Regions from separate parts of the Sulfobacillus thermotolerans genome, predicted to be linked through region 3. Evidence: riboswitches for the same ligand, from Rfam matches in the RefSeq annotation. Region 3 holds a riboswitch; each other region holds the start of a gene.

Region 1 (3,278 bases), 520 kb from region 3:
AGCGCTGACCATAGTCCCAGTTCCGCTACAGTGCAACCGAATGGCAGGACCACGACGCCTTCTGCGTCACCGAGTGCTTCCCCTACGATAACACCGTCTGCATCGATATCAACGACATCACCGATTGCATCGAAATCCCCTATCACCGATACTTCTTCATTAGATACATCCATTGCTGTTGTGATCCATAGGCAGTTTCCCATGCCGGTGGAATTACCCACCTATATTCCATCAATCGATTCGCATCCCTCGTGGCCTGTTACCGCTACGACACAAGAATCTTCTCATTCGTATCAGGTGACATTTTGGAGGAGTGCCACCGCATTGCCGATGAATAGCGCACAGATCCCCCATTCCTCCCATATATGGATTGCGACCATCCAAGGGTCCCATTATGGTTCGGCGACGCAAGCCTATAGCGCTCTTCAAACGCAGGCGGCTCCGACTTGGATCCCATTGACACGACTCGGAACGCACTCCACATCCGTTTTTTTGAATTCTAGCATTACCGCAAGGCTCTATCCGTCAGGTGTTCTCCAATGGACAGTCGGCAACTGGACGATTCAAGTGAGTAACGGAAGCCGCGCAGCGGATATGACGGTTGCAAAATCCTTGCTGGCAACCATTAATCCGGCATCTCTCCCGGCTCCTCATGGATTATTAGCGGCTACTGCCACGGCCTCCGGGGAACAATTTCAGGCGGCATGGGCTAACGGTTCTAATGTTTATGATTTCACCCCGTTTGCACAGCAAATTCGGGGCAATGGTGCCATCTACGACCGTATGCTCTCGGCAAAGTCGGGCACCTCTCTTTTTATTCACGTATTAACTTCAATAAAGACGAGATAGCCATAAACAGTGGGACAACGAACCCCTCGCAATGCGACGAGTTCGTCGTCCGCTATTTCCCATGACTAGCTTAAACCTGCTCCAGCGTAACCCACAAAACCGAGAGGTAAATCATCATCAGTCGTGGAACAGATGTCAGCGTAATAGGCTACACTGGCCCCATAATTGGTGACTTGTCCATTAACCATTCCGCAGACCGCACCATTGTAAGCGCTAATGGCACTGAGAATATTCGTGTAATCTTCTGCTGTAGTGGAATACTTATCGGAAAATAGAAAGTCGATCCCGTGGTCAATGGCCATCAGCGGGTTATCTTGGTAATGTGCATTCATGGCGGACTGACACTCGGAACAATTATCGTCACAATTGCAGTCGCAATCGTCTTGCCATGTCGCTAAATACGGTGCACTAATCACGTTCACTCCTTGACAGGTATCGGCCGCACTCGATTCCATCGTGATCATGGCCAAAATCAGTCGCGGATTCAAATTGTACTTGATTCCGATGAAGTTCGCATAAATCGTCACTCAATGGCCTGACGAATGCGGTGAATCTGGGGAAATAAATCGGCGGGCGTACGAATATCTTCAGGCCATCCGACACGCAGGAGCAGAGAATCGGGAAGAATTTGATGTGGATGGTCCAAACAGCACGCCAAAATCCGATAGGTCCGTATCGGCAATGGCACAAAGTGATGCGCACGCCATATCCCTTGTTGTTGAGGGTCGACGATAATCCGCTCACGCAATTGCAGGCCCCTGATCATCCTCGCATCTCCTTCGGGAGGGCACTCCACCGACGATCCGAGAGCGATGATCGTGAGGGGCGGTCAGGCTATCTGGTCCCGACGGTTCAGGACGGAAGACCCTATGACTTTGCGACGCCGGCTTCCGCACGGGTGTGCCCTGTTAAATGTTGGTAATGATATAACGCTGATGGGGACGGACAAGTTACGCCAGCACGGTGAGAGTGACCAAAGCCGAAAAGCACGAACTGCGACCATGAAAACACACCCCGTTTGCTGAGTGATCAACACGGTCGGGTGCTTCAACACACCGTCGATGATATCGCCATTTCAACAGAACCTCGATGGACGAACAACTGGCAAGGGAAACCTATTTCAATCACGGAATACGGATACCCCGCAACAAGACATAAGTTCCGGCCGATTGGCAGGGACTGCTATTTGGTGAAGAACCGATCATCGGGAATTATTTCCGGTGATCGCATTCTTGATTTATGAAACGGCACGTCTTGTCCTAAAGTTACGCATCGCGGCAACATGTGGAAATTTTTCGTGGTGTGACAACGGCTCGTTCGTAGTGGAGTTCTTTACGAAGTAACATAGGGTTCCCTCCGGTGCAAGGGGGCGTATGATCCAATCTGAGCCTCATTCTAGTACACAGCCCCCTTAATAGCCATTATTACCCAATTATAGCGTGGGGAATCCGCATTTTGTTGGCGGCACCCCATGCAGTACAATTTGGCCTGCTGTGGCTCGCTCATCCAGAGTGGACTTTACCGTCAGACCAATATTATTGGCTCCTCGCTATCTTGGGCGCTGCCTACCAAAAGCTTGGACAATTACGTACGGCAGAACTCTTTTATCGACTCGCTCAGGATCATACGGGAAGTTACACGGAATCGGGACTGCGCATGGCCCTCAATCGCGGCACATGCGCCTGGTTATTAGGCGAGGTGGACGAAGCGCAACGCTTATTTGAGTTTACGCGCGTGGAAAGTCAACAACGGGGCTTTGCCTTGGTGGAGGCGTGGGCTACCATTGGTTGGACAACTATCCAGTTTTATAACCAGAAGCTCGACGGCACTCTTGCCGCGCTCAATCGGGTCGAGCAAATTGCGATGATGCTCGAAGAGTCTTCTCTCATCCACGCGGTGTGGCACAATCAGGTGGTGTGGGCACGCCTCACCAACCAATGGGATCAACAACGAGACTTTTTACAGCGGTTGGAAGACGCCTACGCTACATCCGACCTCCCTATTACCCTGCTCACGGAATACCTCTATCGATGGACGCACCTCCATGCGTATGATCGCGCCCAAGACTGTCTTATGCGTGCTCGTACTCGATCAGCCATCGGCATCGAAAGCACAGAGTTTTGGCAGGCGGCCGCAACCTACTTTGCGGCGTGTCATAATCATGTAGCATGGAACGTGGCGCAAAGGTTCAGTCAACGTCCCACCATCTCATGGGAGGATTCGTGGCACCTATTTGACGCGATGACCATAAATCAGGGAGGACCATACAGTGAATAAAAAATGGTTCGTAATATCTCTCGTGGTGATGGCATTGATCATCATCCTACCGATGACCGGAGCGACACCGATTACTTTAATCTAGAGAATATAGCAGGACGCAGGCTTTTCAACGATAAGGAAACACTCGTGGGGATATGTGGTGGAGATGG
Region 2 (3,278 bases), 1.5 Mb from region 3:
GGTTTTGTTCCGCATTAAAATAGGAGAGCTTGGCCTGGACACACGCCAGTTTATCGTCATGCTGACGAAATGCCACGATGGCTTTTTTGAGTTGCAAAGGTTCAGGCAGATCTTCCGCATCAAAAATGGTTACGTACTCCCCTCTGGCCAGTTGCAGTCCGTAATTGCAGGCTTTGGGCTTAGTGCGTGGCTCGCTTGGGGGGACAATCACGATATCGATGAAGTGCGGTAAGTTAGCGGCCTTTGCGGCCGCAATCGTGTCCTCGTCGTCAGCTTCAAGCAGTAACTTGACGTCGAGTCGGTCCTTTGGATAGTCAAGAGCATTTAGTGCCCGTGTTAGAGTTGGCAAGACGGCCGCTTCTTCACGGGCTGGTACTAAAATCGTATAAATCGGTAAATCGCGCTCGTCTAATGCCGCGACCATATCCTGACTCCCTAAGGCGGAATCAGGAATATCCGTGCCTTGGCGAATCATCCACAGACGATAGGCGATGGTCACAGAGTACATAATGATAAGCAAGCTACTAAGGACCGATGTGGCCACACTAGGATGCCACACTAAGAGCGCGACGACACAAGCTAAGGTGACAGCAACACTAACCCATTGTCCTCGTGTCATAGTCTTTCGGGCAGAATCTTCAGGCCGAACGGTAGCCAGGTGGTCACGGCTCATAGCCATATCAACAACGTGAAATCGGGCCGTTAACACGGCCTCAATATCACGCTTGCCAGACACCATAACTTGAGGAGCAGAGGGCAAAAGACGCTCTAATTCCTCCACCGCTTGTTGTGACTGCCACGGATCTTCGACAGCCAGCACAGCCGCCGACCCACTCCATCCAATGGGTACCATCCGGGCTTGGCGCCAAAACTGTTCCTCCCTTAGAGCCCAGACATGGCTCAGATTGGGTTCGTGGGCAATTTTTTCTGGATCTTGTGCTAACAAGTTCACTTCAGGAAGGTTGAGTTGCGACGCTACAACCCGGGCCACCCCCCAATAAGTGAGGACCCGGTGCTGAACCAAAATTTGGCCGAGTTTTCCACCGCGCCGTGCCTGTTCTGCCAACGCGCTGTCAACATCGCGCGAGGAAATGAGCCCTAAACGTCTCGCGGTTTCTCCGAAATAAGATGATGGCCGCACATCATGGTGTTCACCCAAGACGCGTCGGTACGCGTGAGCAATGCTCCGCGCACTCGCACGGTAAAGTTTTACCGGCACGACAATACGTCCTAATAAAGCTCGTGCGTCATCACTTAAGGGAAACACCGCAGCCACACAGACCCTGCCCGAATCAAACCGAAAGGCTAGCAATCCAGCCTTTTGCGCACTGGCCGCATCTAACATCAGTGCTGCACTCGGGTCAACGGGGTCATGGATTTGTCCCTGAGAATTCCTTGTGGGAAAGAGGTCGATGCTCTCGATGGCCTCTTGAGGCATCGCGGGCGCGGAATCTACAAAATGACTTGGACCGACTATCATGAGATATTTCCTTTCTGGGAATTCTCGACTGGCTGAGGCGGATGCAAAACGGGTTTCCTTTTGTGATTCTGCTGGGAGGACAAGGAGGCATAAACAATAATCATTCCCCCAAAGAGCACAAGCGGAAGAATATCAATAGTCCAAAACATCAACAACATGGCCACGAGAAATATTGCTACGCTACCTGCAGTCCAAACACTGCGTCTCAAAGTCTTCATCGTCCACCTCATCCTCTCGCCATCCTAAAGCGTTAATCACATCGTAGATGGTTTCCTGTGCTCATTGTAAAGAATAGGGTCTCGCGATACCGTACCAGCTAGCGTCTCAGACTGCGTCTTACAATCCCATCGTTACCGGCGCAAACTGGTAAATATTTTGCGGTTTTGACCTGTTAAAATCTTGAACATTCTTTGCATCTAGGATTACTATGAGATTAGAAAAACTTGGAAGAACCAAGTCAAGCATTGAAACGGCCGATAAGGGCAAACCTGATTGAAAAACAGGGACGCAAAACTAAAGGGGCTTCTTACCATTACGGTAAATGCCAGCCAGTTGCCGAAACGGGACATTGGATTTGAGACCGTCCCGCTTTCCGGGAGGTCTCGTTTCATGTCGGAGGACATGAAAGGAAGAAAATCCAATGACGCCGATGGTTAAATTGATGGCGCTTAGTGCGCTGGCGCTCCCATTAACTTTTCTTTCCGTGAACCATTCCGTTTCCACGGTGGCAAGTAACGCGGTTCTTGCTGCGCCCCCCCTTACCACCTCGATAAGCCGCAATGATTTCGGCATTGACGTGTTTTCCTATGATAGTCAGTTAAATCTCCCCTCCACCATACCAACCCTGCAAACACTGGGCATGGGAATGCAGCAATTTCCTAACGACAACCAGTGGAGTTGGGTCAGCAATACATTTCGCAACGGGGGGACCGGTGCGGTGTCACTTAATGACTGGTCCCATATCTTACAGGCTACGGATAATAGCGGCTTATTTATCTTTAATTATGATGAGAACCCAACGTTCACCGGCGGAGGAGATGCCCAAGACGCTACTCTTCTCACGCAATATATCGTGAGTCATCATCTTCCCATTTCCGCTATTGTCATTGGTAGCGAGGAATATGGTCCCTGGGATTTTGCCGCCAACATGAATACCTCGCACTCTGCCGCCTATTATGCGCAAAGCGCGGCCCAGATTGCCCAAGCGATCCATGCGGTTGACCCCGAAATGAAAGTCGGCATTTCTTTCTCTTTAGGAATGGGCTCGTATAGCCGCAACTGGAATCAAACGGTATTACGCACTGATGCTCCCTATATCAATTTTGTCAGCATCCATGACTATCCCCTTGCATCAAACCTCTCGAACACCGAATTGCTCACGCAAATTCCCCAATACATCTCCCAAGCCATGAATTACGTGCACGAGGAGATTGCGGCTAATGTGCCCCTCTCTTTAGCTGGGCATATCCAAACATGGGTGACCGAATACAATCCGTGTGGGGAACCGGGCCCACAATCCATCAGCCCAGTTTATGGAGCTGCGATGGTAGAGAGTGCGATGCTGTGGCGTGCGGAAGGCGCCTCTAAACTTTTCGTTTGGAGCTATGATGGGCAGGCCCATGTGGCAACACCGTCTTGGCCCGTGGCGACCAATGCTAACGCGCCATTTGGTCTCTTCGCCCTTGCTGGAGATGGACAGTCTCCTGAACTCCCAGCCAATACTTTATACCCCTCTGGTCAAGCCCTGTCCCAGCTAATGAACGCTATTGGCCAAGGGGGCGTTTTAAGCACATGGACC
Region 3 (3,278 bases):
CGAGAATGAGGAAGAAGCGGCCAAGCAGTTCGCCGTTCAGTTGTTTGATCCCGATTTTGTCTTTCAAAACGAAGGCTGGACGGTGCCTGGCACGAAAATTACCGGGGACGTTTACTTGTATGAAGGTCTTTACAAGGCGCCAACCGGATTGGTGCGAGCCATTTGGCGGGAGCGGGAAGGCCTTATTGAAAGTGCGTGGCTTGGGGGAGATTTTTTGATTGAGCCTGCCCAGGCGCTGCAAGCACTGCAAGATGCTATTAACCAGGCGTCCTTGTCTGTGCAAGACCTGCCCGATTTTGTGGAGCGCTTGTTTCGTGAAGGCAAGGTGAAAGGTATTGCCGCTGATGATATCGTTCAAGCCTTTCTACATCGGGCGAACTTAGAGGAAGCGGCAATGGCTGAAGGGGGAACCCAAAGGGGGGCCTGAATATGCCGTCGGGGTTGCGTGAAAAAATTGTGCTCTATTTGACAGACCATCCCGTGGTGACCACTGAAGAATTGCGGCAGGAAATGGGGGTTTCCAGACGGCATGTGCAACGAACCCTGCACCAACTGGTGAGCGAAGGGGTGGTGCGCATGTCTTTGTTACCGGGATCGCGCCATACGGGAGAATATCGCTTGGTTCCGAAAGAGAGTACGGCCATGCAACCGGTGAATCGGTTGCTCAGTGCGATTCAAGAAGCCGGAGGGCCGGCTTTGCGGGATCGTATTTTAGAAATTTTTATTGATGATTATTACCGCGGGCGCATGGACCACACACCTGACGATGTGTCGCGTGATGAGTCCTTAATGATGAGCTGGAATAAGACCCCGAATGGCTGGTGGATTACTATGCAGCGATGCCCCTTTCCTTATTGGCGTGGAACGCAGTCCGTCTGCGATGCGGAAGCACGGGCGTTTGCGCATCATCTCGATGCGCCGGTGATTCATTTGGCCGATGGAGAGCGAGGTGTCTGCCAGTTCTTTGTCCCTCTGCGTACGGATATGGCGACGACTGAGAAGGGGGAACGGCACGATGACTGAGGCTAAATGTGAAGAGATTCTCGTTATTGGGGATTTTCCTGATCATCATCCGGAACAAGGGTTGCGAGATCTTGCGGCGATTCGTCCCGGAGCTGACTGGGAATACATCTCGCTAGGAACACAAGGTCCAGATTTTTACCGCGATTTGTTTTTTGGAGGCTATTTGGCCACGATGCAACGGGCTCGGCAATACATTGCGCAGAAATTGGCGGACAGTCCACCAGGTCGGCGCTTTGCTATTATTGGACGGGGTCTGGGCGGGTTGGTAGGCCTTTGGGCGGCGGCAGATAACCGGACCGCGCCGATCCAATGTGTCGTGTCCATTTCCAGCACGCCCAATTTAGATTACTTGAAAGATAAACATCCCCATTATGGATGGCCCGCAGATGAGGTGAAAAAGGCACTCCTCGATTGGGATGTGAGTTATAAGGTGCCGCGCATTGGATCGCGGGCGGTGCTCTTGATCCATAGCGACAATGATAGCGAGATACGGGCCAATTGGGCTGAAGAATTTTTCTTATTGGCGACGGGCGTCAGCAAGTGGCCAGAGCGGTGGGACTATCACCGTATTCCAGGATTGCCACATGTGTGGCCCGGCTCCCTTGGGGAACCTTGCCGAGAAGCTCTGAGTTATACCAAGCAGTGGGTCGACCAGTATTTGGATGACACGGCGGTTGTTCCGAGTCGCTAACAAGACAGGTTTTTGCCTCCGGTTCGGGCGCGGAGGCTTTTTTTGATCCACGTTGTCTTAAACTTCGACGTGGTAGAAGTCTGAGGAATAAGGAATCATCCGTCCGCATATTCTTAATTGACCAAAAAATTATCAGAAGGTATAATTTTCCTTAAGATTTTCTTCCGAGCGTAAGATAGGCTCAATGGCCTTGAGACCTAGGACAGGCACATGATTTGATGCATCTTAACGATGAAACGGAATAGATAAAGGCACCCCGAGTGAAAACTCGGTTCGCAAAGCCACAGGGTCTACCGTCCCGTTGAAAGGGGGCCATGACAGCCGTGCTGCCGCATATGCATCCAGGAGGATCTTCTTCGTCAGTGGAGTTTCCGCCCGGGGATTTCTATTGGATTTTTTCACGGGGCTTAGCATTACGCGGGATTGTGTCCATCTTTTTGTGGTGGAATATCATGGCGTTTCCCGGAAAGAGCCTTCCCCATGCGTGGCTGTCTGCTTTTGTTGTCTCGGCTGCCGACATTTTGGCATGGTTGTTGCATCGGCACCACGCGAGTTCCGTTATTTTATTGGCGGTTATTACAACAGTTTTTGATTTGGTCTTAGGTCTCGTGGTCCTTACGGAATTTTCGATTACGCTGGCATCGAATGCTCCCGCCCTCTTGCCTCTCATTGGCATTGAACTCATCGCCTACTACAATGGTGTAGGCTACTGGATTGCGGTAACCTACTGCAGTATTGCGGTTTTGACGTTATGGCCTTTTCCGTCCCGTCCTTTGACGAGTCTAGCCGTTAGTCATATGGCCTTTTGGTTGATTGTCAATTTTCTTGTTCTGTCCGCTGCGGCAACGCTTCGGCATCGCGCGTCTGTCGTGGAAGTTCACGATGCCTTGGGGAGTCTGACAAGTCGAGAACGTGAAGTCTATGGTCTTTTGCAGTCGGGGTTGAGTCAGCGAGAGATCGGGGACCAGTTGCATATTGAGAGAAGTACAGTGAAAACCCACGTGCAACATATCCGCCAGAAACTGGGGTTGGACGATTCCAAAGAAAGCTAGTCCGCGGGGGATGTTGGCATATTCTTTAATCCCCCGGGGGGCTATGACAAAATCACCTCGATCTCCCCCTTCCTCATCACCCCACGCCTCAGTTATACCAGTTGTGAAGGAGGCGATGCATGTGAATTCTACAAGCCAATTGGTTTCCCTAGGCAGCATTACGCTGGCGACAAGTGGCATTATGAAACTGTTGCTCATCCATTATCCTTGTCTATCGATTCCGCGGGCCGTTTTCATCATTGCCGAAACCTTAATTTGTTTAGCTGCTGTGTTTGCGCAGCAGTTTCGCTGGAGTGGACTTCCTGACCTCTTGTTTAACGGCTTTATTAGCGCCGCGTGTTCGGTCGAGATGCTCGAATCCAAGACGCGCCCTCCCAAGGTGTCTCCCCCGCATCCTGCACCGAAGCCGTAAGGCTGTGTGTTTTATGCTAAGGGGTACTTTCTCGGTGACATTGTCCTCCTGTTTGATACAATAGGACAGAATGTCTAGCAGAAGGGAACGATGGATGGAT

What was found. A riboswitch is a leader RNA that binds a small molecule or an ion and turns the genes downstream of it on or off. The one in region 3 is predicted to bind cyclic di-GMP.
Region 1: linked by a shared signal. The riboswitch ahead of ORD20_RS11695 (hypothetical protein) and the one ahead of ORD20_RS08920 (response regulator transcription factor) in region 3 are both predicted to bind cyclic di-GMP.
Region 2: linked by a shared signal. The riboswitch ahead of ORD20_RS01110 (hypothetical protein) and the one ahead of ORD20_RS08920 (response regulator transcription factor) in region 3 are both predicted to bind cyclic di-GMP.

What each region holds. Positions count from the first base shown of each region.
Region 1 covers NZ_CP133983.1:2,257,161-2,260,438, reverse strand. Annotated here, with positions in the region: gene ORD20_RS11705 (hypothetical protein) at 1-849, shown strand, start outside; gene ORD20_RS11700 (hypothetical protein) at 915-1,376, opposite strand; gene ORD20_RS11695 (hypothetical protein) at 1,373-1,615, opposite strand; cyclic di-GMP riboswitch class I at 1,671-1,764, opposite strand; gene ORD20_RS11690 (hypothetical protein) at 2,305-3,126, shown strand.
Region 2 covers NZ_CP133983.1:249,415-252,692, reverse strand. Annotated here, with positions in the region: gene ORD20_RS01120 (glycosyltransferase) at 1-1,480, opposite strand, end outside; gene ORD20_RS01115 (hypothetical protein) at 1,477-1,698, opposite strand; cyclic di-GMP riboswitch class I at 1,952-2,040, shown strand; gene ORD20_RS01110 (hypothetical protein) at 2,121-3,278, shown strand, end outside.
Region 3 covers NZ_CP133983.1:1,740,562-1,743,839, forward strand. Annotated here, with positions in the region: gene ORD20_RS08905 (lipoate--protein ligase family protein) at 1-427, shown strand, start outside; gene ORD20_RS08910 (HTH domain-containing protein) at 430-1,023, shown strand; gene ORD20_RS08915 (alpha/beta hydrolase family protein) at 1,016-1,714, shown strand; cyclic di-GMP riboswitch class I at 1,955-2,048, shown strand; gene ORD20_RS08920 (response regulator transcription factor) at 2,029-2,766, shown strand; gene ORD20_RS08925 (hypothetical protein) at 2,888-3,178, shown strand; gene ORD20_RS08930 (3-hydroxy-3-methylglutaryl-CoA reductase) at 3,277-3,278, shown strand, end outside.